DNA from 2 places in the Mesorhizobium sp. RIZ17 genome. Region 1 is predicted to be linked to the other one. Evidence: predicted binding sites of a transcription regulator. Region 1 holds the regulator's gene; the other holds the start of a gene.

Region 1 (15,057 bases):
AGAACATCGCCTTCGGCGTCAGGCTGTATGAGAAGATCAGCAAGGCCGAGATGGACAGCCGCGTCGAGTCGGCGCTGAAGCGCGCCGCGCTGTGGAACGAGGTCAAGGACAAGCTCAACGCCAGCGGCCTCAGCCTTTCCGGCGGCCAACAGCAGCGCCTGTGCATCGCCCGCACCGTGGCGGTGAAGCCCGAGGTCATCCTGCTCGACGAGCCGGCCTCGGCGCTCGATCCGCTGTCGACCGCCAAGATCGAGGAACTGATCGACGAGTTGCAGGCCGACTATACGATCGTCATCGTCACCCACAACATGCAGCAGGCGGCGCGCGTGTCGAGGCAGACGGCGTTCATGTATCTGGGCGAGCTGGTGGAGTTCGACCGGACCGAGAAGATCTTCACCTCGCCCCGCGAAAAGCGCACGCAGGACTACATCACCGGCCGCTTCGGCTGAGTTCATACGAGGACATCATCATGGCCGAACATACCGTCGCCTCCTTCGACGAGGATCTGAGGCAGATCAGCCGGCTTATCAACGACATGGGCGATCTGGCCGGCTCCATGGTCGGCGGCGCGACCAGGGCCCTGCTCGAAACCGACAATGCGCTGGCGCAGCGCGTCGTCTCCGACGACGCCATCATGGACGCGCGCCAGCGCGAGCTTGACGACCGCGCCATCACGCTGATCGCCAAGCGGCAGCCGATGGCGGACGACCTGCGCAACGTTGTCGGCTCGATCCGCATGGCGGGCGATCTCGAACGCATCGGCGATCTTGCCAAGAACATCGCCAAGCGCGTTGGCGCGGTCGGCGTCAGCACCGCGCCGCGCGACCTCACGCATTCGATCGATTCCATGGCGCAGCTGGTGCTGATCCAGGTCCAGGCCGTGACCCAGGAATATATGGTGGGCGACGCCACTGCGCTGGCCAAGCTGCGCAACGACGACGAGCGCATCGACGTCAAATACACGTCCGTCTTCCGCGAGCTGTTGACCTACATGATGGAAGATCCGCGCAACATCACCGCTTGCACGCATCTTCTGTTCTGCGCCAAGAATCTCGAGCGCATCGGCGACCATGTGACCAACATCGCCGAGAACGCCTATTATGTGCTCACCGGTACGCAATTGCCCGCCAACCGTCCCAAGCAGGACGAGACGGCAATGTCGGCGCCGGCGGCCTGACGAGAAGGTTACCCCGATGATCGCGCCACGCATCATGGTGGTGGAGGATGAGGAGCCGCTGGGGGTGCTGCTCCGCTACAATCTCGAATCCGAGGGTTACCAGGTGGAAGTGGTGACCCGCGGCGACGAGGCCGAAATCCGCCTTCAGGAAAACGTTCCCGACCTGCTCGTGCTCGACTGGATGGTGCCGGCGGTTTCCGGCATCGAGCTCTGCCGGCGCCTCAGGATGCGGCCCGAGACCGAGCGGCTGCCGATCATCATGCTGACGGCGCGGGGCGAGGAAAGCGACCGCGTGCGCGGGCTCTCGACCGGCGCCGACGACTACCTGGTCAAGCCGTTCTCGACGCCGGAATTCATGGCGCGCGTCAAGGCGCTGCTGCGCCGCGCCAAGCCGGAGGTGCTGTCCAGCGTGCTCAAGGTCGGCGACATCGTGCTCGACCGCGAGTCGCATCGCGTCTACCGCAAGAAGAGCGAGATAAGGCTCGGCCCGACCGAGTTCCGCCTGCTCGAATTCATGATGCGGCATCCTGGCCGCGTGTTCTCGCGCAGCCAACTGCTCGACAATGTCTGGGGCGAGACGATCTATATCGACGAGCGCACGGTGGACGTCCATGTCGGCCGCCTGCGCAAGGCGGTCAACAACGGCCGCATGCCCGACGTCATCCGAACCATTCGCGGGGCGGGTTACGCGATCAGGGAGGATTAGGGATAGGGCGCGGAAGCGCTGACGGGCTCCGCTCCCGGCATCTGCGATGGTGATTAGCCGAGACGCTTCTAGCGTCGTCATCCACGGGCGGAGCAAGGAGCGTAGCGACGCAGCGCAGACCCGAGGATCCATTCCGTGACTTCGACGCGCCGGGGCGGTGCAGAATTCTGCTCCGCTGCGCCTACGATCGAAGTAACGGCATGGATTCCAGGGTCTGCGCTGCGTCGCTTCGCTCCTGTTTCGCCCTGGAATGACGAAGCTGCGGGGCCATCGCTAATCTCAAGCGTCTGCTGCTGTCCTCAGCGACCAGCGGTCACTTCAAAGCCGCTCAGGCCACGTTTTTTCCGCTGCCCGCTCTTGCCTGCATGCCCGGCGCGAAAATCTCCTGGTCGACGAAGGTCAGCGCGCGCATGGCGCAGCCTTCGCGGATCAGCGGCAGCTCGTTAGGCTCGGTGTCGAAGGAGATCGATTCCGAGTGCTGGCCGCCCGCGGTCTGGGCGATCGCCTCCCTTAGCGCCGGCTCGATCAGGTCGAAGGCGGCCGCGCTGACGCCGACCATGGCCACGGGCGCCGGGTCGATGAGGGCGAACAGGCTGCCGAGACCGAAACCAAGCGCCTCGCCTGCCCGACGGTAAGCCTCCCGCTCGGGGCCGTCCTTCTCGCGCGCCTTGGCGGCCAGGGCTCGCATGTCGGCGTCGCCGACGTCGACCGGCTCGGCGTCCTCGCTCATTTTCATGGCGCTGCGCCAGATCGCGTAATTGCCGGCATAGGCCTCGACGCAGCCGCGCCGGCCGCAGCGGCAAAGCGCGCCGCCCGGGCGGTGGATCATGTGGCCGAATTCGCCGCCCGAGGAATGCGTGCCGGTGAACAGCGCGCCCTTCAGCACCAGACCCATGCCGATGCCGTGCGACAGGAGGATGGCGATGAAGTCGTCGCGATAGCGCTCGGGGTCGCGCCATTGCAGCGCCACCGCCATCATGTTGCAGTCGTTCTCCATGGTGGCGGGGATGCCGAATTCCTGCTCGAGGATGTCGGCGAAAGGAATGTCGGTCAGCGGCGTTATCGGCGACCACAGCATGGCCCGTGCGTGGGAATCGGTGATGCCCTGGATGCCCATGGCGATGCGGGCGACGCTGCTCACGTCGAGGTCGGGATCCTGCAGCCGGCGCCGGACGATCGCCACGCATTCGCCGATCAAGTCGTCGCGGGGCATGACAAGCGTGTCCAAGCGCTGCTGCTCCTCGGCGACCACCTGGCCGGCATAATCGATCACGGCGACCGACAGGAAGTTCAGCGACAAGACCACGGTCAGCACCGCGGCGGCTTCAGGGTTCAGCGCCAGGCCGATCTGCGGCCGGCCGCGTTTCAGCGCCGTCGGCTCGCTGGCCTTGCTCTCGGTGAGAATGCCTTCCTGGATCAGATCGGCGGAGATCGCCGAAATGGTCGAGTGGCTGAGCCCGGTGGTGGCGGCAATCTCCGTGCGCGAAGGCTGGCCGGCGCGGCGCACGGCCGAAATCACCATGGCGCGGTTGCGCCGGCGCAAATCGTCGTGACGGATTCCGACCGACATGTCTTCGCACGTCCTCCCCGGTCATCGCGGCCTTGTGATGATGCCATGGCCTAGCGTTGACACGCCAGACGGTTCACCATTTGCGGAAACGGCGAACCGTCTGTCTTTTGTTCTGACGCAATTCCGGGCGGAAAACCGCTGCGCACTTTTCCTGGAATTGCTTCTGGATACTGGCAGAAGCCAAGGTCCATGTCATTATTTATTGCGGGTGTCGAAAAAAATGTTCGGACCCATCAAAACCCATCAGAATCGCGGTTGACAGCGTCGTTTTGCTGGATCACTATTTTTTTGAGGCTCGAAAAAAAGCCTCTGTACCGGCCTTCGGGCCAGTCTGGGTCGCGCCGCACAGAGCGCAGGGAGGATATCATGAAGAAATTCGCAGCCGCCATCCTGGCGGGCGTTGCCATGTCGCTGACGTTGGCGTCGGTCGCCGAGGCGAAGGACAAGGTGATCGGCGTCTCTTGGTCGAATTTCCAGGAAGAGCGCTGGAAGACCGACGAAGCGGCGATGAAGGCAGCCATCGAGGCCGCCGGCGACAAGTATATTTCGGCCGACGCGCAGTCCAATCCGGGCAAGCAGCTGACCGATGTCGAAAGCCTGATCTCGCAGGGCGCCAATTCGCTGATCATCCTGGCTCAGGATGCCTCGGCCATCGGTCCGGCGGTGCAGAAGGCGCTCGACGAAGGCATTCCGGTCGTCGGCTATGACCGCCTGATCGAGAACAAGGACGTCTTCTACCTGACCTTCGACAACAAGGAAGTCGGCCGCATGCAGGCCCGCGAGGTGTTCAAGGCCAAGCCGGAAGGCAACTACGTCTTCATCAAGGGCTCGGGTTCCGATCCGAACGCCGACTTCCTGTTCTCGGGCTCCATGGAAGTGCTCAAGGCGGCGATCGACAGCGGCAAGATCAAGAATGTCGGCGAGGCCTATACCGACGGCTGGCTGCCGGCCAACGCGCAGAAGAACATGGAGCAGTTCCTGACCGCCAACGACAACAAGGTCGACGCGGTCGTGGCGGCCAATGACGGCACCGCCGGCGGCGTCGTAGCGGCGCTGACGGCGCAAGGCCTGGCCGGCACCGTTCCGGTCTCGGGTCAGGACGGCGATCACGCGGCGCTCAACCGCATCGCGCTCGGCACGCAGACCGTGTCGGTGTGGAAGGACGCGCGCGAGCTTGGCAAGAACGCCGCCGAGATCGCCTCGCAGCTCGCCAACGGCAAGAAGATGGGCGACATCGCCGGCGCCAAGGACTTCACGACGCCTGGCGGCAACACCGTCAAGTCGCTGTTCCTGACCCCGATCGCGATCACCAAGGACAATCTCAACGTCGTCATCGACGCCGGCTGGATCAAGAAGGACGAAGTTTGCGCTGGCGTTGCCGCCGGCAGCGTCAAGGTCTGCAACTAAGTTTGCCGGCTCTCGATCAAAATCCTGCGCCGCGGCCTGGAGCGGTTCGATGAACCGCTCCAGTTCCTTGTTGCCGCAATCCCGGACGGGAAGCTACGGCGAAGTCGCCGATCCCAACCGCCACGCACTTTTCCTGGGATTGCTTTGAAGCCGCGGCGTTTTCTCAAAAAGATTTGTGTTTCCGCCTCTGGCGGATAGCTTCTAGGCTTGGCCAGGCATCCGCGTCAGACGGGCAGGCCGGCGGGAGGAAATCATGACCGATACGACGTCTACCCAATCGGCGGACACCGCGCGCGCGTCGGAACTTGGCGCTGTCGCCAGGTTCCTGAAGGCAACCGAGATCGATACCCGCATGCTCGGCATGATAGGCGCGCTGCTGCTGATCTGGGTCGGGCTGCACGTGATTTCCAGCCTGCGCCTCGGCGTCAATCCGCTCGACTTCGACAGCCGCACCTTCCTGACGCCGCGCAATCTGTGGAACCTGTCGGTTCAGACTTCGGCCGTGGCGATCATGGCCTCAGGCATGGTGCTGGTCATCGTCATGCGCAACATCGACCTGTCGGTCGGATCGGCCGAAGGGGTGATCGGCATGGTCATGGGCTTTGCCCAAGTGCATTTCCTGGTTCGCTTCGTCGGGCTTGAATTGGGCAATCCCTGGATCTGGGTCCTGGCATTGCTGATCGGCCTGGCGCTCGGCCTCATCATCGGCGCCTTCCAGGGCTTCATCATCGCCTATCTCGAAGTGCCGGCCTTCATCGTCACGCTGGGCGGGCTGCTGGTCTGGCGCGGTGCTGCCTGGTGGGTCACCAGCGGCCAGACGGTGGCGCCGCTCGACGCAACCTTCCAGCTGATGGGCGGCGGCCCGGCGGGCTCGATCGGCGCCAAATGGAGCTGGGCCGTCGGCATCGTCGCCTGCCTGGCGGTCATCTTCATGCATTTCAACGGCCGCGTGCAGCGCAAGCGCTTCCGCTTCCCGCTGCGTCCGGTCTGGGCCGAGACGCTGCTCGCCACCGTCACCTGCGCGGTCATCCTGGGCGCAGTGTGGCTCGCCAATTCCTATCCCTGGCCGGTCGGCATCGTGAACCGCTACGCCGCCGCCAACAACATCACCGTTCCCGAAGGCGGGCTGTTCATCGCGCATGGCATCGCCATTCCGGTGCTAATGGCCGTCGCCGTCGGCCTGATCATGACCTTCGTCACCAAGCGCACGCGCTTCGGCCGCTATGTCTTTGCCATCGGCGGCAATCCAGAAGCAGCCAACCTCGCCGGCATCAACACGCGCTGGATCACCATGAAGGTGTTCATGATCATGGGCGTGCTGGCGACGATCGCGGCGGCGATCTCGTCGGCCAGGCAGAACTCCTCGACAAACGTGCTCGGAACGCTGGACGAACTCCTGGTCATCGCCGCGGCGGTCATCGGCGGCACCTCGCTCGCCGGCGGCTCCGGAACCGTGCTCGGCGCGATGCTCGGCGCGCTTCTGATGCAGTCGCTGCAGTCCGGCATGGTGCTGCTCGGCGTCGATTCGCCGCTGCAGAGCATCGTCGTGGGCGCCGTGCTGGTCGTCGCGGTGTGGCTCGACACCATCTATCGCAAGCGGGTCTGAGGAGAACGAGCATGGCTGAAAAATCCGCTCCCGCCGGCGTTCCGCTGGTCGACATGCGCAACATCTCGATCGCCTTCGGCGGCATCCGCGCCGTCGACGACGCCTCGGTCGATCTTTTCCCCGGCGAAGTGATGGCGCTGCTCGGCCACAATGGCGCGGGCAAATCGACGCTGATCAAGATCCTGTCCGGCGCCTACAAGCGCGACAGCGGGCAGATCTTCATCAATGGCGAGGAGGCTTCGATCTCCAATCCGCGCGACGCCAAGAAATACGGCGTCGAGACGATCTACCAGACGCTGGCGCTGGCCGACAATGTCGATGCCGCCGCCAATCTGTTCCTCGGCCGCGAGCTGATGACGGGTTGGGGCACGCTGGACGACGTCGCCATGGAAGCCGAGGCGCGCAAGGTGATGGGCCGGCTCAATCCACGCTTCCAGCGCTTCAAGGAGCCTGTCATCAAGCTGTCGGGCGGACAGCGGCAGTCGGTGGCGATCGCGCGCGCGATCCTGTTCAACGCCCGCATCCTGATCATGGACGAGCCGACGGCGGCGCTCGGCCCGCAAGAGACGGCGCAGGTCGGCGAACTGGTCAAGCAGCTCAAGGCCGACGGCATCGGCATCTTCCTGATCAGCCACGACATCCACGACGTGTTCGAACTCGCCGACCGGGTCTGCGTGATGAAGAACGGCCAGGTGGTCGGCACCGCGCGCACGACCGACGTCACCCAGGACGAGGTGCTCGGCATGATCATCCTGGGCAAATGCCCGCCAGGCGCCATCCCGGGTCCAGGCGCGCTGAAGATCGCGGCATGAACGGATAGCCGGCTAATTAACGGCTGCGTGATGTACCAGCCCCTGTGATGATTTGGCCGCGCCATTGTGTTGGCGCGGAGACTTGCCCATAAAGGTCGTCGACCGTCCACGGGCCGCATCGCTGATTTGAAGAAGCTCTTTCCGATCGTTGCCTTCGTCGCCGTCGCGCTGATCAGCCTGACGATGGCGGGGTTCGCTTATTTCGCGACGCAGGAGGCGGCGCGGATCAAGTTCGAGGGGACCGCCGACGACGCGCTCAACCGCATCGAAAGCCGCATCGACCTGCATCTGTCGCTGCTGCGTTCGACGCAGGCACTGTTCGATGCCCGCAACGGCGACATCACGCGCGGCGAATTCAAAGCCTTCTTCACCGCGCTCGACATAAGCGACAATTTCGCGGGGCTGCGCGGGATCGGCTTCCTGAGGCTCGCCAAGACCGGCGACGAGGCGGCGGTCGAACGCGACATCCTGCACGACCTCGGGACGGCGCATCCGGTCTATCCCGCAACGACCGAGCAATGGCGCACGCCCATCGTGCTGTTCGAGCCGCTCGATACGTCCAACCAGTCGATCATCGGCTTCGACATGTTCACCGAGCCGGTGCGGCGCGCGGCGATCGAAAAGGCGATGGCCGACGACCGGCAGCATGCGAGCGGCGTGGTCCAGCTCGGACAGGGCGCCGGCGTGGCGCAGACCTTCACGGGCTTCCTGGTCTTCGTGCGGCTGAACGTCGAAACCGCGCCCGAGGTCATCAATGCAAGCCGCTCTTCGACCGCCGGCTTCCTCTACGCGGCGTTCCGAGCCCAGGACCTGTTCCAGGTCGCGCTCAGCCGCTCGCCGCTGCTGCCGGTCAATGTCGAGGTCTTTGACGGCAAGCCGGAGGGCGGCAATCTGCTTTTCCGTTCTGAAGCACCGCCGGCGGAACGCATCGGCGCGAAACTTCTGGCGCGTCGCGATATCGTCGTCGCGGGCCGGCCCTGGACCGTGCTGTTCAGGCCGACAAGCGCCTTCGAGCCGCCGTCCTCACGCGCCATTCCGGTGATGCTCGGGTTGTTCGGCCTTCTGGCTGCCGGCGCTATCGCGTTGGTGGCGCGCTATCAGGAACGTGCCTATGACGCGAAATCGGCGCTGCACGAGGCGACCGAAAAGAGCCTGCTGGAGAAGGATCTGATCCTGCAGGAGATGAAGCACCGCATCAAGAATTCGATCACCCGCGTGCTGGCGATCGCGCGGCAGACGGCCTCGCAGGCCACCGACGTCAAGGAGTTTTCGGCATCGTTCTCGGCGCGCCTCCAGGCCATGGCGGCTTCGCAAGACATGCTCACCCGCTCGCGCTGGCAGAAAGCCGATCTCGGCGACCTGCTGCGCATCGAGCTCGGGCAGGTGTTCGGCAAGGACCTTCCCGCAGGTGTCTTGTCAGGCCCGGAAGTGCTGCTCGACGAGACGACGACGCAGGCGCTCGGGCTGACCTTCCACGAACTCGCCACCAACGCGCTGAAATATGGCGAAGCCGGCAGTTCCGTCGGCGCCCTCAAGGTCGACTGGAGCGTCGACGAAGGTCGCGGCCGGGAGCGGACGCTGGTCCTGAACTGGCGCGAGGCGGGTCAGAAGAAACTGGAAGCGCCGGCCAAGACCGGCTTCGGCACCAAGCTGATCGATCTCAACGTCACGCGCGAGTTGCGCGGAACGATCGCGCGCGACTATCAGGCCGAAGGATTGAAGGTGGAAATCAAAATTCCGCTGACCGCGTCAGCGGCCAAAATGTCCCCGATGGCGAGCCAACCAGCGGTTTGAAACCGGAGGCCGGTTGCCGGCCTCCGGTTCTCTTCCGGTATTAGTTACAGCGAGCCGTGTAGATCCGGCCGCGATGATCGCGATACTGGCAATAGCCGTTGCGCAGGTTGCGAACCAGGAGGCCAGACCCGGCGCCGACGGCCGCGCCGATCAGCGCACCCTTGCCGCCACCGACCAGGCCGCCCACGCCGGCGCCGATCAGGCCGCCACCGACGACATCCTGCTCGGTCGTGGTGCAGCCGCTGACAGCAACCACGGCAACCATGGCAATGATCATCTTCCGCATAGAATTGCTCCTCACTTTTGTCCTCACTTTTGGCAGTGCCGGCAATCATTTAGCATGAAAAACCGGGCTTTGCCTGTCCGATTTTACTGTTGCCTAACATAGTCTTCTTCGGGGCGCTCACGGTTCGACGCGACAAGCATGCCGGAAACCTCCAGGGATGCGACCAGCGTGCCGTCGGGTTTCACGTTCCAGACGATCTGGTCGTAATCATCCTCCCGCGCCGGATCGACGGCGAGGCATTTGCCGATGATGCGGGGAGCCTGGCCCTGCAGGTCGCCGAGGGCGAAAGGCCTTTCGGCCGTACAGGCCTGCTCGGTCTCGAAGACGCTGACCGGCACCTGGAGTTCGCGGCAGTCGGTCATCGAGCTGGAACAGCCGACGACGAAGAGCAATGCGGCGATGTGTTCCATGGGCTCCAAACCTCTCGCCGCAAACAACGATTCTCGGCGGACAAAAGTTCCGGGGCCCGAGCCTGAAGCGCTCCCAAAGCCGGTCGCGTAAAAAAAGATTCACGCGACCTGCTTTAGTTTTTGATTTTAAGCATGTCTTTGTCCCGAAACCGGCCCACTTTCGGGAGACATGCTTTAAAGCCTGGGCGTCAAAGCCGCATGCGGGTCAGAACAATTGCCAGGCCGCGGTCAAGGCCACGGCGGCCAGAAGCGCGATCGCGCCAAGGCGGAGAAGAAGAAGGGATGACCGTGGCGCCGGCGGCGGCTCGACGTCCTGGAAGCCGCTCATCGAGACGCGGGCGGCCTGCTCCAGCCTGTTCATGTCGGCAACCATCATTCCACTCTCCCAGATCGCGCGCCGGGGGCGCGGATGGGTTTCCGGCACATCGTTAGCCGGATACACAGGATCGGACTTTATGGTGAACAGCCGGTTAAGACCTTGGCCGGCAAGGCTCCGTTTCGGCGCAATTCCGGGCGGATAGCTACGGCGAAGCCGCCGAGCCTGGCTACGGCGAAGCCGCCGAGCCTGGCTACGGCGAAGCCGCCGAGCCTGATCGCCAAGCGCCTTTCCTGGGAGCTGCTCTCGCGCCGTCGGCGGCGCCATCAATCCGTCTCGAAATTCCCATGCGGGACCGTGAGGCGGTATTCCATGCGGTCCTTGCCGATCTCCAGCGTCGCGGAGCCGTTCAGCGACATCGGCACGACGCGTTCCAGCGCCACGCTGCCGAAGCGCTTCTCATTGCGCGGCGCGGCGCCGACCACCTCCGTCCAGGTCAGCAAAAGGTTGGGCGCGATTCCGTTTTCGGCCTCGAGCCTGGCGCGAACCTCGACATGGCCATCCGGCCGGGACAGCGCGCCATAGCTCACGGAATTCACGGCCAGCTCATGCATCGCCAGGCCGATATGCAGGGCGGCATTGGGGTTGAGATAAGGATTTTCGCCCGCGAACCGCAGGCTCTGGGCCAGATCGCTGCTGTAGCGGCCGACCTGGCCGGATACGAGCTCCTGCAGCGCCGCTCCTCGCCAGTTGGAGGATGTGACCAGATCCTGCGAGGACGCGAGCGATTGCAGCCGGCCGCGAAATCGCGCCAGGAACTCACTGAGCGTCTCCGTATAGCGTCCGGTCTGGGTGGCGATGCTCTGGATGATGGCGAGGAGATTTTTCGATCGATGGCTGACTTCGCGCAGCAATGCCTTAAGCGTCTGCTCGCGGCGTTTCTGCTCCGTCGTTTCCACCATCGTCGTGACGACGCCGAGGACGTCGCCGGCGTCGCCACGGTCGGCATCGATCCAAAGCTGGAACCAGCGCACGCCCTGGCTTCCCGGAATGCTGAGCTCAAGCTGGTCCGCGTTGCCGGATTCGATTACCTTGAGTTTGGCGGCCCTTATGCGTTCGGCCTGCGCCGGCGAGAGCAAGTCCTTGCCGTCGGCGGTTTCGGCCGCCCAGGGCGCGTTCATGTTGCGCGCCCAGACCGTCTTCATCTGCCGATCCTGGTAGAGAACCGAAATCCCGGCATTGTGCAGGGCGTGAAGCAAGGCACGCCCGACCTGCATCCCGCTTTCGGAAGGATGCATCGCGATCACTTCACTGTTCTCCTTCTCAACCCTGTCCTTCGTGGGACCCTTGGAAGGCATTGGAAACATCCCCCACTCGGTCCTTGAACGGCTCAATCCGCAACTGGTTCCGCATGGTCACCACCCCGATTGCAGGGCTCTCCAAAAACGGTCCGCCGGACGGTGCTCTTTTGAAGCTCCGCCCGGCGGTGGCTGGAAACCGTTTGAGGGGTGCGGCTTCCAGTGTTGCGGTCAGGCTCTCCGGAAGAGGCCTGCGATGAGCGAAATCACCAGGAAGGCGAGGAAGATGAAGAACAGGATCTGCGCGATGCCCGCCGATGTGCCGGCAATGCCGCCGAACCCAAGCGCGCCGGCGATGATCGCAACTACGAGAAATACGAGCGCCCAGTACAGCATGATGCGTCTCCTTCTTACGTCGGGAAAAGAACGTGGTTCGGTGTCGTTTGTTCCACCATTTGCTGAAAAAGACGATCCCCTCGATGGGCTTTTCAGTCCGCAAACGGCCAAGCGTCACGCGCGGCGCGAAGGCCTAGCATGACGCTCGAAGTCCCAAGCTTCGGAAGGGATCAGGCGGCGGCTTTGGCCTGACGATCGAAGAACAGGGCCTGGCTGATCAGAGCCTTGACCATGTCGGGATTGAACGGCTTGGTGACCAGGAAGGCCGGCTCGGGCCGTTCGCCGGTCAGCAGGCGTTCCGGGAAGGCGGTGATGAAGATCACCGGTACCGGCGTCGAGGACAAGATCTCGTTGACGGCTTCGATGCCCGAGCTGCCGTCGGCGAGCTGGATGTCGGCAAGAACCATTTTCGGCCGCGTCTTGCCGAACACGGCCACGGCCTCGGCATGCGTGCGCGCCGTGCCGACCACGCGGTGGCCGAGGCTTTCGACCATCTCCTCGATGTCCATGGCGATCAGCGGCTCGTCCTCGATGATCAGCACGTCGGTCGCGACCTGCCGGGAAATCTCGTTGCTCGCCTGGGCAAGCAGCTCGGAGAACTCATCCTCGTCGACATCGAGGATCTCCGCCGCCTCGTCCTCGCTGAAGCCCTCGACGGCAACCAGAAGGAAAGCCTGCCTCGGCAAGGGCGCGAGCGCGTTAAGATTGGCCGCGGCCCGCTGCTCCCAGGCTGTCTGCGCCTGTTCCTGCGGCACGCGGATGGCCACGGACGTGAACAGCCTGGCGAAAACCTTGTAAAGCGCGATGCGGTCGCTCGAGGCTTCGGGGAAGATATTGGTGTCGGCGATGATGGCTTCCAGCATCGCGGCGACCAGCGCGTCACCGCTCTCCTGCGATCCCGATACCGCCCGCGAGAAGCGGCGCAGGAACGGAAGATGCGGAGCGATGGTAGCGGACAAACCCATTGTTGACGTCTCCCTCAGATGACGTTGCACGTTCAAGGCCGCACTGATTGCAAGCCCCGGAAATCAAACGCCGGCTTTCGGAAAAAGTTCCGCCGGCTGTGGAACTAAATTAGCAGGCGGGCGTTTCGGGGGTCGGGATGGGCAACCAGACGAAGGTTCCGCTTGCGTTGTGGTTTGAAGTCGAAGAGCGGTTCAGGCGCTGGAAACTAGGGCTACTATGAAAGAAATGACAAAGAAACAGATGGCTGATGCCGCAAGCAGGCATTGGAACGGGGACGGCAATCCGCTGGGGGCAAACTCCGAGATAGCCCGCAAGCTCAAGCAGTATTATGACGAGTTGGTCTCGGACCATGTCCCGGACCGTTTCGCTCAGTTGCTCAGCCAACTGGAACAGACCGAACCTGCCCAGAAAAAGGACTGAGGCATGGCGGCGGTATCCCAGAGCTTCAAGACCGAGCTGCTCGGTGCGATCCCGAGCCTGCGGGCCTTTGCCGTGTCGCTGACGCAGAATGCCGACCGGGCCGACGATCTCGTCCAGGAAACGCTGGTCAAGGCGTGGGACAAGCATGAAAGCTTCCAGCCAGGCACCAATCTGAAGGCCTGGCTGTTCACCATCCTGCGCAACGAATTCTATTCGCAGATGCGCAAGCGCGGCCGCGAGGTGCAGGACAGCGACGGCATCATGACGGCCAGGCTTGCCGTTCATCCGGCTCAGCATGGCCAGCTCGACCTCAAGGATTTCCGCGGCGCGCTCGAGCAACTGCCCGAGGATCAGCGCGAGGCCATCATCCTGATCGGCGCGTCCGGCTTCTCCTATGAAGAAGCCGCCGAGATCTGCGGCTGCGCGGTCGGCACGATCAAGAGCCGCGTCAGCCGGGCGCGCGCCAGGCTGCAGGAGATCCTCAAGATTTCCGGAGAGGACGAGTTCGGCCCCGACGCGATCTCTGCGCAGGTGACAGGTTCGAACGCAGCCTAGAGCAATTCCAAGAAAAGTGCGCAGCGGTTTTCTGTCCAGAATTGCGCAAAAACAAGGAGTGAGAGCAGTTCAGCGATTCTATCAAACGCTGAACTGCTCTAAGCCGATCGCCAACGCTACCGATTGCAAGGATGGCCTCAGGCCGGGGCGACGCGGCCGCAGGCGATCGCCACGGCTTCGATCAGATCGTCGCCCGAGTAGGGCTTGGTGACCAGCCGGATGTCCGGGAACGAGCCCTTGATCTCGTCCGAATCCGAATAGCCCGAGGCGAACACGAACGGCACGCCCTCGCTGCGCAGCCGCGCGGCGAAATCCAGGGTCGAGACGCCACCGAGCATCAGATCGACCACCGCCGCGTCGAAGTTCGCAGGCAGCGCCTGCCCATCGATCTCGCCGAGCTCGCGCATGATCGTCACATCCGCGGCGCCGTGGTCGCGGCAAAGCTGCTCGACATCCATCGCGATCAGGAACTCGTCTTCGAGGACGAGAATGCGCAATCCGTCAAGCAATGCTGTCACTATCGATGTCTCCTTGGCAGGGGCGCACTGATGCGCGGAATCCATCACGATGTCATTTAAAAAAGACATGGGCGTGACGCTCCGCGGAACCCCTGCCTCTCTCGAACGTTTCCATGCGCCCATAAGGGCAGGGATTTCGAAGAGGGGTCGAAATGTCCAGCCAAAGCGCACGTCCGGCTGCCAGTCGTCAGTATCCTTGCGAGAAGTGCCCGCTGCGGCCGTTGCCTGCCTTTCGCGAGTTCGACAAGCAGGAGTTGTCATTTATCAGCACCTTCAAGCGTGGCGAGCTCGCCGTCGACAAAGGCGCGACAGTCCTCGTCGAAGGCAGCCACAGCGCGCATCTCTACACCGTGCTGTCGGGCTGGGCGTTCCGCTACAAGCTTTTGTCCGACGGACGCCGGCAGATCCTCAATTTTTCCATGCCTGGCGACCTCATTGGCCTGCAGGGAAGCCTGATGGGTGAGATGCAGCATTCGGTCGAGGCCTTGTCGCCGATGCTGCTATGCGTCTTTGAACGCGACCAGTTGCAGGAGCTCTATCGCAACCATCCCGGCCTTGCCTATGACATCACCTGGATCGCATCGCGCGAGGAACGCATGCTGGACGAGAACCTGCTCAGCATCGGCCGCCGCACCGCGCTCGAACGAGCGGCCTATCTCATCGCCTTCATCGCCAGCCGCGCGCGCAGCGCCGGCCTCAACGGCAAGACGCCGGTGCAGATCCCGATCACGCAACAGCACATCGCCGACACGCTCGGCCTTTCGCTGGTCCATACCAACAAGACGATCCGCAAGCTGATGGATCGCAAGCTTGTCATGTG
Region 2 (15,057 bases), 2.9 Mb from region 1:
GGTCCTCGACGAGCTGCTGCACATAGACGGTGATGATCGGCTCGATCGACATGGTGGCGAAGGCGAGCAGCATGCCGGTGGTCAGCATGGCGATGATCGGCCGCTTGTCGGGAATCTGCGACCAGCCGCTTTTCGGCTTCGCCGTCGAGGCGGGCTTGGGCGCCGGCGGATTCTCCTTGATCAGGAAAGTCGTCGCCAGGAAGGCCAGGAAGATGACGGCGCCGGACAGCAGGAAGGTCGCGCGGATGCCGATCAGCGGCGGCAGCAGCCCACCGAGCAGCGGTCCGACCAGCGAGCCCGCCGTGATGCCCGCCGCCAGCACGCCCAGCGCCCAACCCGAACGCTCCTTCGGCGTCTGCATAGCCACCAGAATTGTCGAACCTGACGAATAGCCACCGGCAAAACCGATCAGCAGCCGAAGCAGCACCAGCTGCCACACACTTTGGACCATGCCGGTCAGCGACATGCAGATCGCCATGCCGAACGAAGCGCGCACCAGCATCAGTTTGCGGCCGTAGCGGTCGCCCAGTCGTCCCCACAAGGGCGCGACCAGTGCTGCCGCGAAGAAGGTCGCACCATAGGCGATACCCGACCACTGCACGATGGCCGCGTGGCCCTCGGCGCCGAGTTGCTCGACGTAAAGCGGCAGGAACGGCAACAGCAGCGTCATGGCGATAAGCGTGCTGAACGAGCCGGCGAAGCAGACGGCGAGGTTGCGCCGCCAATGGATGTTGAAGCCGCTCTGTTCGGATTCGTTGGACGTCATGTCAGGCATGCCAATGCTGGGGTTGTTGCGGATACCGATTTGGGATACCAAGCTGGTATTCGTCATGGACCTGACATTAGCCGCTGTCAATGCGGCGTTGGAAAACGGAACGACAATGTCGCAGATGCAAAATGTCGAAAGGCAGCTTCGCGAGATGATCCTCGGGCTGGAGATCGGCCCGGGCGAACGTTTGACCGAACGCTGGATCGAGAGCCAGTTCGGCGCTTCGCGCACGCCGGTGCGGGCGGCGCTGCTGCGCCTGGAAACGGAAGGGCTGGTCGGCCGCGATGGCCGCGGCTGGACGGTGGCGCCGATCAACCTCGCGGAGCTCGGACAGATCGCCGTCTACCGCGAGGCTGTCGAGGTCGCGGCGGTTCGCCTGACGGCGGCGCTCGACGACCGCGGCGGCATCGAGGTGATCGCGGCGATGCTCGATTCCTGCGATGCCGAGACGCCGCGCGAGGAGTGGCATCGCGTCGGCCTGGATTTCCACATCGAATTGGCAAGGCTTTCCGGCAACGAGTTTCTGCTCAGGGCCGTTCGCGATGCAATGACCAGGCTGTCGCGGGCGCGCTGGCTGGAGGTGCGCGATGAGAAGGCCCTCGGCCGCGCCTGGACCGAACATCATGCCATCCTCGCCGCCGTCAGGAGCGGCGATGCCGAGCAAGCGGCGCGGCTGCTTTCCGCTCACATCGCCGGCAGCCGCGATCGGCTGGTCACCTCACTGCATGACGACCGGCGCGGTCTGCGCGCAAGAGGGTTCGCCGTCGTCGCAGCGTAAGGTCCTGTGGGGTCATTCGCATTAGCGGGCTTGCAACATGGCTGGGAGAATGCTGTAGGAGACGAGGGGGATGAAGGCCGACTACCATTGACCATCTTGCTGAACTCGCGGACGCATGGCCACACTCTCACGAACCGCCGCAAAGCTGTTCTACTACGCGCGCAATTTCGCGCGTGACCGCGCACCGCAATCCCTGTTCCGCGACCGCCTGGCCAGCAGGCTCGAGCAGGCCAGGCTTTCGGGCAAGACGGTTCGCGAGCGACTGAACTACTACAACAAACTGCAACACCCGTTCGTGACCAGTCCGGACGCCATAGCTGTCGGCAAGCTGCCGTCCGCTTCCAGCATGTATTATTACGACCTCAAGGAATTCGCCCGCTATTTCGATCCCGGCCTGCTGATCGATTTCGAATTCGGCGACGTCGTCGGTGTTCCGGAGGTTCCGAGGATCGTCAAGGACCGGCCCATCGGCGACGACAACGCGAACGGCGTGCTGATGAAGCTGAACAAGTTCCGTCACTTCTACATGCCGCCCGACAAGCTGTCTTTCGCCGACAAGCGCCCGATGGTGGTCTGGCGCGGTCACCTCAACAATCCGCTTCGCACCCGATTCGTAGAAAAGGCCGCCGAGCTGCCGATTTGCGATGCGGGTTCCCACAGGGCCGACGCGCCGGATGGGTACCGCAAGCCGTTCCTGAACATCGAGCAGCAGCGGCAGTATCGCTACATCGTCTCGCTCGAAGGCAATGACGTCGCGACAAACCTGAAATGGATCATGAGCTCCAATTCGCTCTGCCTGATGCCGGAGCCGACTTACGAAACCTGGTTTGCGGAAGCCCAGGTCGAGCCCAATGTCCACTACGTACCGCTGCGGCAGGACTTCTCCGACCTGGTCGACAAGGTGGCCTATTTCGAAAAGCATCCCGCCGAGGCGGGGCGGATAACCGCCGCCGCCAACGCCTATTGCCGCAAATTCGGCAATGAACAGGACGAGCAGGCGATCTCGCTGCTCGTCCTCTATAAATATTTCGTGCTGAGCGGACAGATAAAGCCCGACCCGGAAGTCTGGCGCTTTATCACCGGCTGACTGTTTTAGGCATGCGAGCGGTCGAGCACCTTATCGGCCGGTCCGAACCGGTCCCTGGCGGTGAACTGCTGGTGCCAGTAGGGATAAAGCACCGGCGGTCGGCTGACCACGTCAAGGCGCTGCCGTTCTTCTTCGCTGAGCGACAGGCTGGCCGCGGCGAGATTGTCCTTGAGCTGCGCCTCGTTGCGGGCGCCGATCACCAGCGAGCTTACGGCCGGACGTCCAAGCAGCCAGGCAAGCGCGACTTGCGCTCCCGACACCCCTCGCGCGTTGCCGATCTCGACCAGCACGTCGACGATGCGCCACAGGCGGTCCTCGTCGCGGATCGGCGGTTCCTTCCAGCCGCCAAGCTGGCGCGCGGTCGGGCTGTCGCGACGGTATTTGCCGGAGAGCAGCCCGCCGGCCAGCGGGCTCCAGACCAGCACGCCGAGGCCCTGGTCGACCGAGATCGGCAGCAATTCGTATTCGGCCTCGCGCGCTTCCAGCGTGTAGTGGATCTGCTGGGTGACGAAACGGGCCTGATGGCGGCTGTCGCTGACGGCAAGAGCCTTCATCACCTGCCAGCCCGAGTAGTTGGAGCAGCCGATGTAGCGGATCTTGCCCTGGTTGACCAAGGTGTCGAGCGCCGCGATCGTCTCCTCGACCGGGGTGAGGCCGTCCCATTGATGGACGAAATAGACGTCGATGACGTCGGTCTTGAGCCGCTTCAGGCTCTTTTCGCATTCGCGGATCAGATGGTGGCGCGACAGGCCCTCGTCATTGGGGCCGGTGCCGATACGCATGCGCGCCTTCGAGGCGATCAGCACATCGTTCTTGCGCTTGCCGCCAAGCGCCTCGCCGATGATCTCTTCCGACAAGCCGTTGGAATAGACATTGGCGGTGTCGATGAGGTTGATGCCGGCATCGATGCAGGTGTCGATGATGCGTCTGGCTTCCGCGAGATCCGAATTGCCGACGGCGGCGAACGGACCGGTGCCGCCGAAGGTCATGGTGCCAAGCGTCAATGTCGAGACTTTCAAGCCGGATCGGCCCAGCGTGCGGTATTCCATGTCAGTCCTCGCAATTTGTTTGAAAGAAGCGCCGTGGCGAGCGCTGGCAGAGGCGAGGGGATTTGTAGGACAATTCGCGCCGCTTGTCGCCCTGCTGTCGATACGGACCGATCACATATCTTCGAGGTTTGCGACGGGCGATTGCAATAAAACCGTCATTGCGCCTCTGTATCTCAGTCGGCTTACGGAGTGTCCGTCCGGAGCCGGAGCGGATTCCGAAGCGATGATGGCCGACAGGCAGACGGAGCTGCGCGATGAATGAACTGAAATCGAATTCCGGGGCGAAGGACTGGCTCGAAGCCGAACTCGAGGACACGCTCGACGAAGACTATGAGCTGGAGCTTTCCGAGCCGGCGCTCTCGCTCGAGATCGCCAAGATCTACAAGAAATCGCATCCGCCCTCCATGGAGCGCATGACCTATTTCCGCGAGTTGCTCAGGCTGCAGTCCGAGCTGATCAAGCTGCAGTCCTGGGTCGCCTACCACAAGAAGAAGCTGGTGGTGATCTTCGAGGGCCGCGATTCCGCCGGCAAGGGCGGCGTCATCAAGCGCATCACGCAGCGGCTGAACCCGCGCATCGCCCGCGTCGTGGCGTTGCCGGCGCCGACCGAGCGCGAGAAGTCGCAATGGTATTTCCAGCGCTACGTACCGCATCTGCCGGCGGGCGGCGAGATCGTGCTGTTCGACCGCTCCTGGTACAACCGCTCCGGCGTCGAGCGGGTGATGGGCTTTGCCAACGGGGACCAGGTCGAGGAGTTCTTCCACGACGTGCCGGAATTCGAGCGCATGCTGGTCCGTTCCGGCATCACGCTGGTGAAATACTGGTTCTCGATCACCGACGAAGAACAGCAGATGCGCTTCCTGATGCGCATCCACGATCCGATGAAGCAGTGGAAGCTGTCGCCCATGGACCTGCAGTCGCGCGTGCGCTGGGAGCAGTACACCAAGGCCAAGGAAGAGACCTTCGCACGCACCAACATTCCGGAAGCGCCCTGGTTCATCGTCGAGGGCAACGACAAGAAGCGCGCGCGGCTGAACTGCATCGACCATCTGTTGCAGCAGATGCCGTATGAAGAGGTGCCGCACGAGGAGATTTCGCTGCCGGAGCGTGTCTTCAACCCGCAATACGAGCGCCAGGTTCTGCCGCGCGACCTCTACGTGCCGGAGAAGTATTGAGGCGCCTCTTCCTTCTCCCCGTAAACGGGGTGAAGGTGCCCGAAGGGCGGATGAGGGGCGGCGCCGACGTGGGCGGTTGAAATCCCATTCGCCGCAAGGGCAGGTGCCACAGGTGCTTGGCCAACCTCTAACCGGCAGCGCTGCCCCTCATTGCCCTACCGGGCATTTCTCCCCGTGAACGGGGAGAAAGAGCTACTTCGCCTACACCCGCCCGATCATCACATGCGTCGCATCGGCGGTCGCCACCTGCCCGGTACAGCGGTATCCCAGCTTCAGCATGTCGAGCCCGGCGAACAGATGCTCGCCCGAGCCGAGCAGGAGCGGCGAGACAACCAGATGCATCTCGTCGATGAGCTTCTCCTGCAGATATTGACGGACGGTCGAAACGCCGCCGCCGACGCGCACATCCTTGTCGCCGGCAGCTGCCTTCGCCTGTTCGAGCGCCGACTGGATGCCGTCGGTGACGAAGTAAAAGGTCGTGCCGCCGTCCATCTCGATCGGCGCGCGCTTGTGATGCGTCAGAATAAAGGTCGGCACGTGGTAGGGCGGGTTGGGCCCCCACCAGCCTTTCCAGTTGTCGTCCGGCCATTCGCCGCGGCTCGGCGCGAACATGTTGCGACCGAGGATCCAGGCGCCGACATTCTCAAAACTGCGCACGGCAAACTCGTCATCGGTATCCGTCGTCCCGCCATCCTTGCCGATCATCTGTTGGAACGAGCGGGTTTTGATCATCCATTTGTGCAGATTTTCGCCGCCCACGCCGAGCGGGTTGGCGAGGCTCTGGTCGGGGCCGGCGCCGTAGCCGTCGAGCGACAAGGTGAAAGCGTTGACACGCAGCCTGGACATCATTGCCTCCTAAACCAGTTGTAATTTGCAAGCGGTTGTTAGGTAGCTTGGCTGATTGCGAAATGCAAGCGGTATTTTTCCGGTGCGATCGATTTAGGCGATGCCATCCAGGGCCGCAATGATCTCTGCGATGATCGGCTTGGTCTGACGCGGTGCCATCAAAGTACGCGCACGGCCGATCGTTCGATATCAGCCTTCAACATCGGATGAAGACTGTCCCGTGTGGTGATGTCGACTTCGGCCGACATCTTCTCTTCGAGAAATTGTTTGATGACGACGAGGTCGATCAAGGAAAAGCGCCGCGCCGGATCATAGTCTATGAAGAGATCGAGATCGCTGTCCGGCGTGCGTCGCCGCGGGCGGCCGATCCAAACAGATAGAGCGAAGTCGCGCCCATGCCCCTGATGGCATCTGCGTTCTCCCGTAACCGTTCGATGACTTCATTCCTGCTCATGGATGCATTCTAACGAATCCCGTTAGAATTCCAAAATCGCGAAGCAGCCCTAGCCCTTCAGCATCTGGGCCACCACCGGCGCGAAATAGGTCAGCACGCCGTCGCAGCCGGCCCGCTTCAGCGAAAGCAGCGATTCCAGCATCGCCTTCTCGCCGTCGATCCAGCCATTGGCGGCGGCCGCCTTGATCATCGAATATTCGCCCGACACCTGATAGGCGAAGGTCGGCATCTGCAGCTCGTCCTTCAGCCGGCGGATGATGTCGAGATAGGGCAGGCCCGGCTTCACCATCAGCATGTCGGCGCCTTCGGCGAGGTCCTGTTCGGCCTCGCGCACCGCCTCGTCCGAATTGGCGTGGTCGATGTAGTAGGTCTTCTTGTCGCCCTTGAGCAGGCCGGCGGTGCCGACCGCCTCGCGATAGGGACCGTAGAAGGCCGAGGCGAATTTCGTCGCATAGGACATGATCGCCACGTCCTGAAAACCGTTGGCGTCGAGCGCGTCGCGGATGGCGCCGATGCGGCCGTCCATCATGTCCGACGGCGCGATGATATCGGCGCCCGCCGCCGCCTGGATGACGGCCGCGGCCGCGACCTGCTCCACCGTCTCGTCATTGACGATGACGCCGTCGCGCAGGATGCCGTCATGGCCATGGCTGGTGAACGGGTCGAGCGCCGCGTCGGTGATGATGCCGATCTCCGGCACCGCGTCCTTGATGGCTCGTGTGGCGCGGTTGATGACATTGTCCGGATCGAGGATGTGCGAGCCGGTCTGGTCGCGTAGCGCAAGCTCGACATTGGGGAAGGTGGCGATGGCCGGGATGCCGAGCTTGGCCGCGCGCTCGGCTTCCTTCACCGCGAGGTCGATGCTCAGGCGATAGACGTCGGGCATGGCTGCGATCGGCTCGCGCGTGTTCTTGCCGTCGACGACGAAGATCGGCCAGATCAGGTCGTTCACCGAAAGCTGGTTCTCCTGCACCAGCCGGCGCGACCAGTCGGCCTTGCGCATGCGCCTGAGCCGCCGGCTGCCGGTGATCTCGTCGACGCTGCGCGCGCCGGCAGGTTTTGCGGGGGTGAATTTGTTCATGGCCGAAAACTCTCTTTTGGGCCGGCTTTTACCACGCGTCTCCGCCCCTGACCAATGCGACACGATTGTGCCAGCCTAGGTGCAGGTTCCTCGCCCCGCAACGCGGGGAGAGGTGTCCGCGAAGCGGGCGGAGAGGGGCCTTCGAAGGGCGCTCCCCTCTCCGTCGCGGCTGCGCCGCGCCACCTCTCCCCACTGCATGGGGCGAGGAAACGCTTTCACGGCTGTCCGTGCCCTGACAAGATCTGCGCCGCGCCCCTGATCGCGACCCGGAACGCCTCGTCGAAGCTGACGCCGCGCGCCTGCCAGCGATAGGTCTTGCCGTGGTCGGCCAAGCGCCAGTCGGCGACCCAGCCGAGTTCCTTGTCGCTCCACACGATGCTGCCGGCGAGCGCCCGGGCCGCTCCCGCTTTTTTCGCGAGCTTGTCGAGCCGTGCCATATCGGCCCCCGAAAGCGCCTTCTCACCGAGGCCGCCAAGCTGTCCGGCCTTTGGAAAGATGACGCGCATCAGCATCGGATCGGTCGCATTGGCGAAGGATTCACGCATCGTCTTGCCCTGGTCCTCATCCGCCGTCAGCACGAAATGCCGCGCGCCCTGCTCGGCGGTCATGAAGACGGCAATCGGCGACCGCTCGCCGAGCCATGGCCTGCTGCCGAGCTGCGCCAGAAGCTTGTTGACCACGGCCGGCTTGTAGAGGCAGGTCAGGTCGTGCGGCCGGTCATGCGTGCCTTGCTCGTCATGGATCGGAATGCCTTCCAGCCGATCATGATAGCGGAAGGATTGAACGAAATGACCGGCCTTGTCGCGCAGCGCCAATATCTCCGGTTTCTGCGTCAGGCGCTGGTCGCCCGAGACCTTGACCAGCACCTTGTCGAGGCATTCGCGAAAGCCGATCTGCCGGTTGACCTCTCCGGTGCCGGTGACGATCGCCTGCGCTTGGTAAAGGTCGTTGGTCGTCGCGGCATGCGCGGCAACCCCCAATGCGAGGAGACCGACCAATCCAACCACGAAGCGAGAAATTCCAGGCATGTCGGTCTGCTCGAAACCTGTCGGGGCGCGGGCGTGGTGCTTTGCCGGTTACCTAACATCTGGCGCGGCCGCCCGCTAGCGCAAGGACCGCCACCATTGACGCGTTCTCATGCCGCCTTTAGCACTTCTCCGCCCGCAGGCGCGGGGGAGGATTCTCTCATTATGGATTTTGGCGGAGGCGACGAGATCCGCTTCGAGCGGCTGGGCAGAGCGGGCGTGGTCACCTTGACCCGGCCCAAGGCGCTCAACGCCGTCACGCACAACATGGTCAAGGCGCTCGGCAGGGCGCTCGACGCCTGGGAGCAGGATGCGGGCGTCGGCGTCGTCGTCGTCAAGGCCGAGGGCAGGGCGTTTTCCGCCGGCGGTGATATCCTGCACATCTATGAGGCCGGCCGGGCCGGCAGGCCGCCGGTCGACTTCTTCGCCGACGAGTACCGGCTCAACGCCCGCATCGCGCGCTTCAAGAAGCCCTATGTCGCGCTGATCGACGGCATCGTCATGGGCGGCGGTGTCGGCATCTCCTTCCATGGGTCGCATCGTGTGCTGACCGAAAACGCGCAATTCGCGATGCCCGAGGTCGGCATCGGCTTCTTCCCCGATGTCGGCGCCAGCCACTTGCTGCCGGATCTCGGCGGCTCTTTCGGCATGTATCTCGGGCTGACGGGAAATCGCATCCGCCATGGCGATGCGCTGTGGTCGGGGCTGGCCACCCACACGATCAAGGCCGAGGACCAGGCGGGCTTGCTCGATGAGCTGGCGACAAGCGGCGACGCCAATGCGGAGCTGCGCGATTTCTTCGTGCCGGCCAAACGCGAGACCGAGCGGCACGACCTGGAAGCGATCGCGCGCCATTTTTCGCAGAGCTCGCTCGGCGGCGTCATCGACAGTCTGGAGCGGGCAGGGGCGGAGGATGCTTTTGCCGCAAAGACGCTGGCGACGCTGAAAACCCGCTCGCCGACCAGCCTCAACGTCGCCTGGCGCCAGATCAGCGCGGGATCGACGCTGTCGATGGACGAATGCATGAAGATGGAGTTCCGCATCCTCAACCGCATGCTGGCCGGCCATGATTTCTATGAAGGCATCCGCGCCGCCATCATCGAGAAGGGCTCGACGCCCGCGTGGCGGCCGGCGGGCCTGGATGAGGTCAGTGCTGCCGACATCGACGCCTATTTCGCGCCGCTCGGGGATAAGGAACTCGCGCTGTGAGCGAGGTCACCTCCAGGCGCGTGGTGCTGCAGCCTTCGACCACCGAAGTCATCTTCGCCTGGTTCCAGCGCGTCATCGCCGGCTACTGCCTTTTGTTCGGCATCCTCTACTGGATCCGCCTGATCGGCATCTATCCGGGCGAGTTGTGGCGCTTCGACCTGATGCCGGTGCATTGGCAGGTGGCGGCGGCGACGCTTGCCGTCTTCTTCCCATTCGCCGCGGCGGGCCTGTGGATGCTGGCGTCCTGGGGGCCGGTGATCTGGTTCATCTGCGCGGTGACCGAGACGGTGATGTATGCCGGTTTCCCCGACCTCTTCGGCCACCGCATCCTGATCGTCGTCTCGCATGCCTGCGTGGCCTTGCTCTACATCGTCTTTCGCGTCACCATTTGGCTGCAGAAGCGCCAGCTCCGCCAATGAGCATGATGCCGAAAAGTGTGAAGCGGTTTTCGGACGACATCATGCTCCACTCATAGAGCCGGCCGAAGACGGGCCTCCCGGGCCGATTTCCGAGCCCGGTTTCCCCCAAAATCCATTGGCTAAATCTTTAGGTTAATTGTTCTTGCTCGGGTGACCGATCGTTAAGCGTCTTCCGAAACCTCTTACCGGTAAGCTCTTGTTAGCCCTGGCGTTTAAGTCGAATTTTATGAGTATTCGATAGTGTCGCGATCAAGGTGAAAAACAAAAAATCACCAAGGCGACAAACGAGAGGCAAAGACAATGATCAATTCGCGTCCGGCGGCGAAGACCGCAAACGTATCCGACGATCGCCGCGAGGCTATCCGCTCGCTGTACATGGAATCGCTGCAGCTGGTGGAGCGCCTGCACCGCCGCCTGCTTGACGTGATCAAGGACGAGTTCGACCGCAACGGCCGTTCCGACATCAACGCCATCCAGGCGCTGCTGCTCTTCAACATCGGCAACTCCGAGCTGACCGCCGGCGAGCTGCGCTCGCGTGGCTACTATCTCGGCTCGAACGTCTCCTACAATCTGAAGAAGCTGGTCGATCTCGGCTTCATCAACCACCAGCGCTCGCGCATCGACCGCCGTTCGGTCCGCGTCTCGCTGACGCCGAAGGGCAACGAGGTGGCCGACGTCGTCGCCGGCCTCTACGAGCGCCATGTCGGTTCGATCGAGGCGGTCGGCGGCATCAACACCGACGAATTCAAGCAGATGAACCGCGCCCTGCAGCGCCTGGACCGTTTCTGGAACGATACGATCGCCTATCGGATGTAAGAGCTACGAACTGGAACGGGAAGCCGCGCCGAAGAAGTGCGGCCCGGGGGAAAGAATAGGGAGGGGCCGGTGCCGAAACGCGCCGGTCCTTTTCTTTTTTGCGAAGGCAGGCAACCGCGGAAAGCGCTGATGCAGAAAAGCATCGGTATTTTTTCCTTCATTGCGCCACCACAACCAAATCGCGGGCCAAGGCCACGTTGCCGCCATAATCGCGGGCAATGCGAAGTGTGGGTGATGCTGCGGGCCTGTGCCCTGCGCTCCTTGGAACCTGGGTGGCGGCAGCGCGTTTCTGGCAGCCGGCGATGCGGGTCATGGTTGGCGAATTGTTAAGTTCGCCGCCCCTAGAGTGCGGACAAGCCGCCCTGCAAGCGAGTTGAGCGAGAGCGATAAAGCAAGAATGTCTGCCATGAGAACCAGCCGCCGTTTCTTCCTTACCGGAGCCTCCGCGCTCGCTGCTGCCATGGTCGCAGGCCATGCCAGCGCGCAGGACGTGGTCGGGGACATCCTGAAATCCTCGACGCGTGGCAATTGGGACGACCAGTTCGACGCCCGCGCCAGCGACACCAACAAGGTCGCCTCGACGCTGCCGATCTTCAGCCAGCAGACGGTCGCCTTCACCGAGCAGGCGGTGGCGCAGTACCAGAACATCGTCTCCCAGGGTGGCTGGGAGCAGGTGCCGGCGACCAAAAAACTGCAGCTCGGTGACGACGATCCGGATGTCGTGCCGCTGCGCAAGCGTCTGATGGTTTCGGGCGACCTGCCGCAGAGCGCCGGCATTTCGACGGCCTTCGATTCCTATGTCGACTCGGCGGTCAAGCGCTTCCAGCTGCGTCATGGCCTGCCGGCCGACGGCGCCATGGGCAAATACACCTATACGGCGATGAACGTCTCGGCGCAGATCCGGCTCGGCCAGTTGCAGACCAATCTGCAGCGCCTGAAGGAAAAGGCCGGCACGCTCGGCAGCCGTTACGTGCTGGTCGACATCCCTGGCGCCCAGATCGAAGCGGTCGAGAACGAACGCGTCGTGCTTCGCCATACCGCGATCGTCGGCAAGATCGACCGCCAGACGCCGATCGTGAATTCGAAGATCAACGAGATCATCGTCAATCCGTACTGGAACGCGCCGGTCTCGATCGTGCGCAAGGATATCATTCCGCTGATGCGGAAGGACCCGAACTACCTCAAGGAGAGCCACATCCGGCTGTTCGCGCCCGACGGCAGCGAGGTCGATCCGATGAACGTCGATTGGTCGACGGACGATGCCGCGAAATACCGTTTCCGCCAGGATCCGGGCAGCAATAACGCCATGGCCTCGGTCAAGATCAACTTCCCGAGCCCGGACGGCGTCTACATGCACGACACGCCGCAGCAGAGCCTGTTCGGCAAGCTGATGCGCTTCGATTCCTCCGGCTGCGTGCGCGTCCAGAACGTGCGCGACCTCGTCACCTGGATCCTGCGCGACACGCCCGGCTGGGATCGCCAGCATTTCGAGGCGGCTATCAAGACCGGCGAGAACACGCCGATCCAGGTCGTCAATCCGGTGCCGGTGCATTTCCTCTATCTGTCGGCCTGGTCGACGGGTCCGGGCGTCGTGCAGTTCCGCGACGACATTTACGGCCTCGACGGCGCCCAGGAGCTGCAGATCAGCTCGGCGCAGTAAATATCTGATCTTGGATGCAAAAAGGCCGCTCTTGCAGCGGCCTTTTTTGTTGGATGAGGCGCTGTCGGCCGCGGGTAGAGCCGCGTCTGCAGATAGGAGGCGCCGAATCCTGCATCGTCGCGAGAACGCCACTCTGGCGTCTTCGTCGGTAGGCGGCGCATACGCCGCTTCGACATGCGTCATCAATCGTGGCCGGCGGACGGCATTGCTGGACGGCGCGCGTTCAATTGCGCATGGTCGGATCAGATCAGCTCGGCATTTGGGCAACCGGAATCGTGCCATGGACGTCGCCGTCTTCATTCTCGTCGTGCTCGCCTTCGTCACCGTTTCCGGCGCGGCGGTGCGGCTGGTGCGCGTGCCGCTTCCGGTGCTGCAGATCGCGATCGGCGCCGCCCTGGCATGGCCAGCGCGTGGCTTCCATCTCGAAATCGATCCGGAACTGTTCCTGCTGGTGTTCATTCCCCCGCTGCTGTTTGGCGATGCGTTCTCGGCGCCGAAGCGCGAGCTCATAGCGTTGCGCGGCCCGATCCTCGACCTCGCCATCGGGCTCGTCTTCTTCACCATCGTCGGCTTCGGCTACGCCTTGCACTGGCTGGTGCCGAGCATTCCGCTGGTGGTCGCCTTCGCTTTGGCCGCCGTGCTGTCGCCGACCGACGCGGTCGCCGTTTCCTCGATCGTCGACCGCAATGTCGTCCCGGCCCGGCTGATGCACATATTGGAGGGCGAGTCGCTGCTCAACGACGCCTCTGGTCTGGTGATGTTCCGCTTCACGGTCGCGGCAGCGCTGACCGGCGGCTTTTCGTTTGCCGCGGCATCCCTGAGCTTTGTCTTTGCCGTGGCAATAGGCATCCTCGCCGGTGTCGCGGCGCTGTTCATCGCCGCGAAGTCGTTGCAGATCCTTGGCCGCATCACCAGCACACCGGCCGAAGCGCAGGTGCTGGTCATGGTGCTGCTGCCCTTCGTCGCCTATCTGATCGCCGAGCATTTCGGCGCTTCGGGCATTCTGGCGGCGGTCACGGCCGGCCTGCTGACAGGATACTCCGGCATAGTCCGCCACATGGCGGTCTCGGCGCGCATCCAGACGATCTCGCTCTGGTCAATGCTGATCCTCATGTTCAACGGCTCGCTGTTCATCCTGCTTGGCCTGCAATTGCCCGACATCATCCGCAAGGTGCCACCGGAGCTGACGACCCGGCACTGGCTATTCGAGCCGGCATTGACCGTGCTGTTGCTCACGCTCTGCCTGATCGCCTTGCGCTTCGTCTGGATCTGGATCGGCGATATCGGCGCCGTGCTTGCCGCGCGGCTTGGCAAGCGCAAGGCTGAACCCTTTGGTTTTCGTGTCCGGCTCGCCGGTTCGATCGCCGGCGTGCGCGGCGCGGTGACGCTGGCCGGCATCCTCTCCCTGCCGCTTACCTTGCAGGACGGCTCGCCGTTCCCGGCCCGCGACCTGGTCATCTTCCTTGCCGCCGGCGTCATCATCTGCTCGCTGGCGATCGCCAGCCTTGCCCTGCCGACGGTGGCGCGGGGCCTCGTCGAACCCGGCGAGCATCCGGGTGCCGCGGAAGAGCGCCGGGCCCGCGTCAGCGCCGCCAACGCGGCCATCGCCAGGATCGAAAACCTCGCCAGCGACGGCAATGAAGGAGAGGCGGCGGACATGAAGCTCGCCATCGCCGAGAGCGTCGCATCCATCTACCGGCGGCGCATCTCGCTTTCCGACGGCGCCGATGAAGCCCGCGCCGAGGCCCGCGAAACCGGGCGGATCGAGCTGGAACTCAGGCTTGCCGGCATCGAGGCCGAGCGCGCGGAACTTCAGGCCATGTTCCGCCGCGGCGACATCAACGACCACACGGCGCGCAAGCTGTTCACCGAAATCACCTTCTCCGAAGCGACCCTCAAGGGGCGCCTACCGCGGGATTAGTGCCGGTCGGCCAGTCTTGGCGCAAACCGGCCAGCAAATTTCGCGCCGCAAACGTGGCGGCCCCAAAACAACTGTGTTAATGCGCGGCGACCTCGCAGACCTCCGGCCCCAAGGGAAAGCAAGCCATGTCAAATGCAGCGGCAGCCTCCAGCAAATTCGAATCCTTCTTCGAGACCACGCTTGCCGACGCCGATCCGGAAATCTTCGGCGCCATTCGCAACGAGCTCGGTCGCCAGCGCCATGAGATCGAGCTGATCGCGTCGGAGAACATCGTGTCGCGTGCGGTGCTCGAAGCGCAGGGCTCGATCATGACCAACAAATACGCCGAGGGCTATCCGGGCAAGCGCTACTATGGCGGCTGCCAGTTCGTCGACGTGGCCGAGGAACTGGCCATCGACCGCGCGAAGAAGCTCTTTGGTTGCAACTTCGCCAACGTCCAGCCGAATTCGGGCAGCCAGATGAATCAGGCCGTGTTCCTGGCGCTGCTGCAGCCTGGCGACACCTTCATGGGCCTCGACCTGAATTCGGGCGGCCATCTCACGCACGGCTCGCCGGTCAACATGAGCGGCAAGTGGTTCAAGGTCGTCTCCTACGGCGTGCGCAAGGACGATCACCTGCTCGACATGGATGCGATCGAGAAGACCGCGCATGAGACGAAGCCGAAGCTGATTCTCGCCGGCGGCACCGCCTATTCGCGCATCTGGGACTGGAAGCGCTTCCGCGAGATCGCCGATTCGATCGGCGCCTATCTGATGGTCGACATGGCGC

What was found. Region 1 encodes PhoB, which activates phosphate uptake and scavenging genes when phosphate is short. Its sites were predicted from a motif close to TGTCATNNANCTGTCAT; they were not measured.
Positions count from the first base shown of each region.
Region 2: ppk2 (polyphosphate kinase 2) is a predicted target of PhoB. The motif match lies at 3,826-3,842, and genes of this name have one in related genera.

Region 1 is NZ_CP147861.1:1,226,464-1,241,520, reverse strand. Features, by position in the region: gene pstB (phosphate ABC transporter ATP-binding protein PstB) at 1-449, shown strand, start outside; gene phoU (phosphate signaling complex protein PhoU) at 470-1,177, shown strand; gene phoB (phosphate regulon transcriptional regulator PhoB) at 1,194-1,883, shown strand; gene WDX12_RS06100 (ROK family protein) at 2,212-3,453, opposite strand; gene xylF (D-xylose ABC transporter substrate-binding protein) at 3,820-4,860, shown strand; gene WDX12_RS06090 (sugar ABC transporter permease) at 5,114-6,466, shown strand; gene WDX12_RS06085 (ATP-binding cassette domain-containing protein) at 6,478-7,278, shown strand; gene WDX12_RS06080 (CHASE domain-containing protein) at 7,405-9,072, shown strand; gene WDX12_RS06075 (YMGG-like glycine zipper-containing protein) at 9,113-9,358, opposite strand; gene WDX12_RS06070 (hypothetical protein) at 9,442-9,768, opposite strand; gene WDX12_RS06065 (hypothetical protein) at 9,974-10,144, opposite strand; gene WDX12_RS06060 (hypothetical protein) at 10,222-10,368, opposite strand; gene WDX12_RS06055 (sensor histidine kinase) at 10,411-11,382, opposite strand; gene WDX12_RS06050 (DUF1328 domain-containing protein) at 11,614-11,778, opposite strand; gene WDX12_RS06045 (response regulator) at 11,949-12,743, opposite strand; gene WDX12_RS06040 (NepR family anti-sigma factor) at 12,961-13,164, shown strand; gene WDX12_RS06035 (RNA polymerase sigma factor) at 13,168-13,719, shown strand; gene WDX12_RS06030 (response regulator) at 13,857-14,237, opposite strand; gene WDX12_RS06025 (Crp/Fnr family transcriptional regulator) at 14,390-15,057, shown strand, end outside.
Region 2 is NZ_CP147861.1:5,260,734-5,275,790, forward strand. Features, by position in the region: gene WDX12_RS25505 (MFS transporter) at 1-766, opposite strand, end outside; gene WDX12_RS25510 (GntR family transcriptional regulator) at 882-1,547, shown strand; gene WDX12_RS25515 (glycosyl transferase family 90) at 1,663-2,634, shown strand; gene WDX12_RS25520 (aldo/keto reductase) at 2,640-3,683, opposite strand; gene ppk2 (polyphosphate kinase 2) at 3,938-4,858, shown strand; gene WDX12_RS25530 (dihydrofolate reductase family protein) at 5,060-5,704, opposite strand; partial or broken gene WDX12_RS25535 (nucleotidyltransferase family protein) at 5,863-6,158, opposite strand; gene hemB (porphobilinogen synthase) at 6,208-7,239, opposite strand; gene WDX12_RS25545 (DUF2066 domain-containing protein) at 7,455-8,267, opposite strand; gene WDX12_RS25550 (enoyl-CoA hydratase/isomerase family protein) at 8,430-9,473, shown strand; gene WDX12_RS25555 (DUF6163 family protein) at 9,470-9,892, shown strand; gene ldtR (transcriptional regulator LdtR) at 10,193-10,708, shown strand; gene WDX12_RS25565 (L,D-transpeptidase family protein) at 11,115-12,368, shown strand; gene WDX12_RS25570 (Na+/H+ antiporter) at 12,649-14,289, shown strand; gene glyA (serine hydroxymethyltransferase) at 14,415-15,057, shown strand, end outside.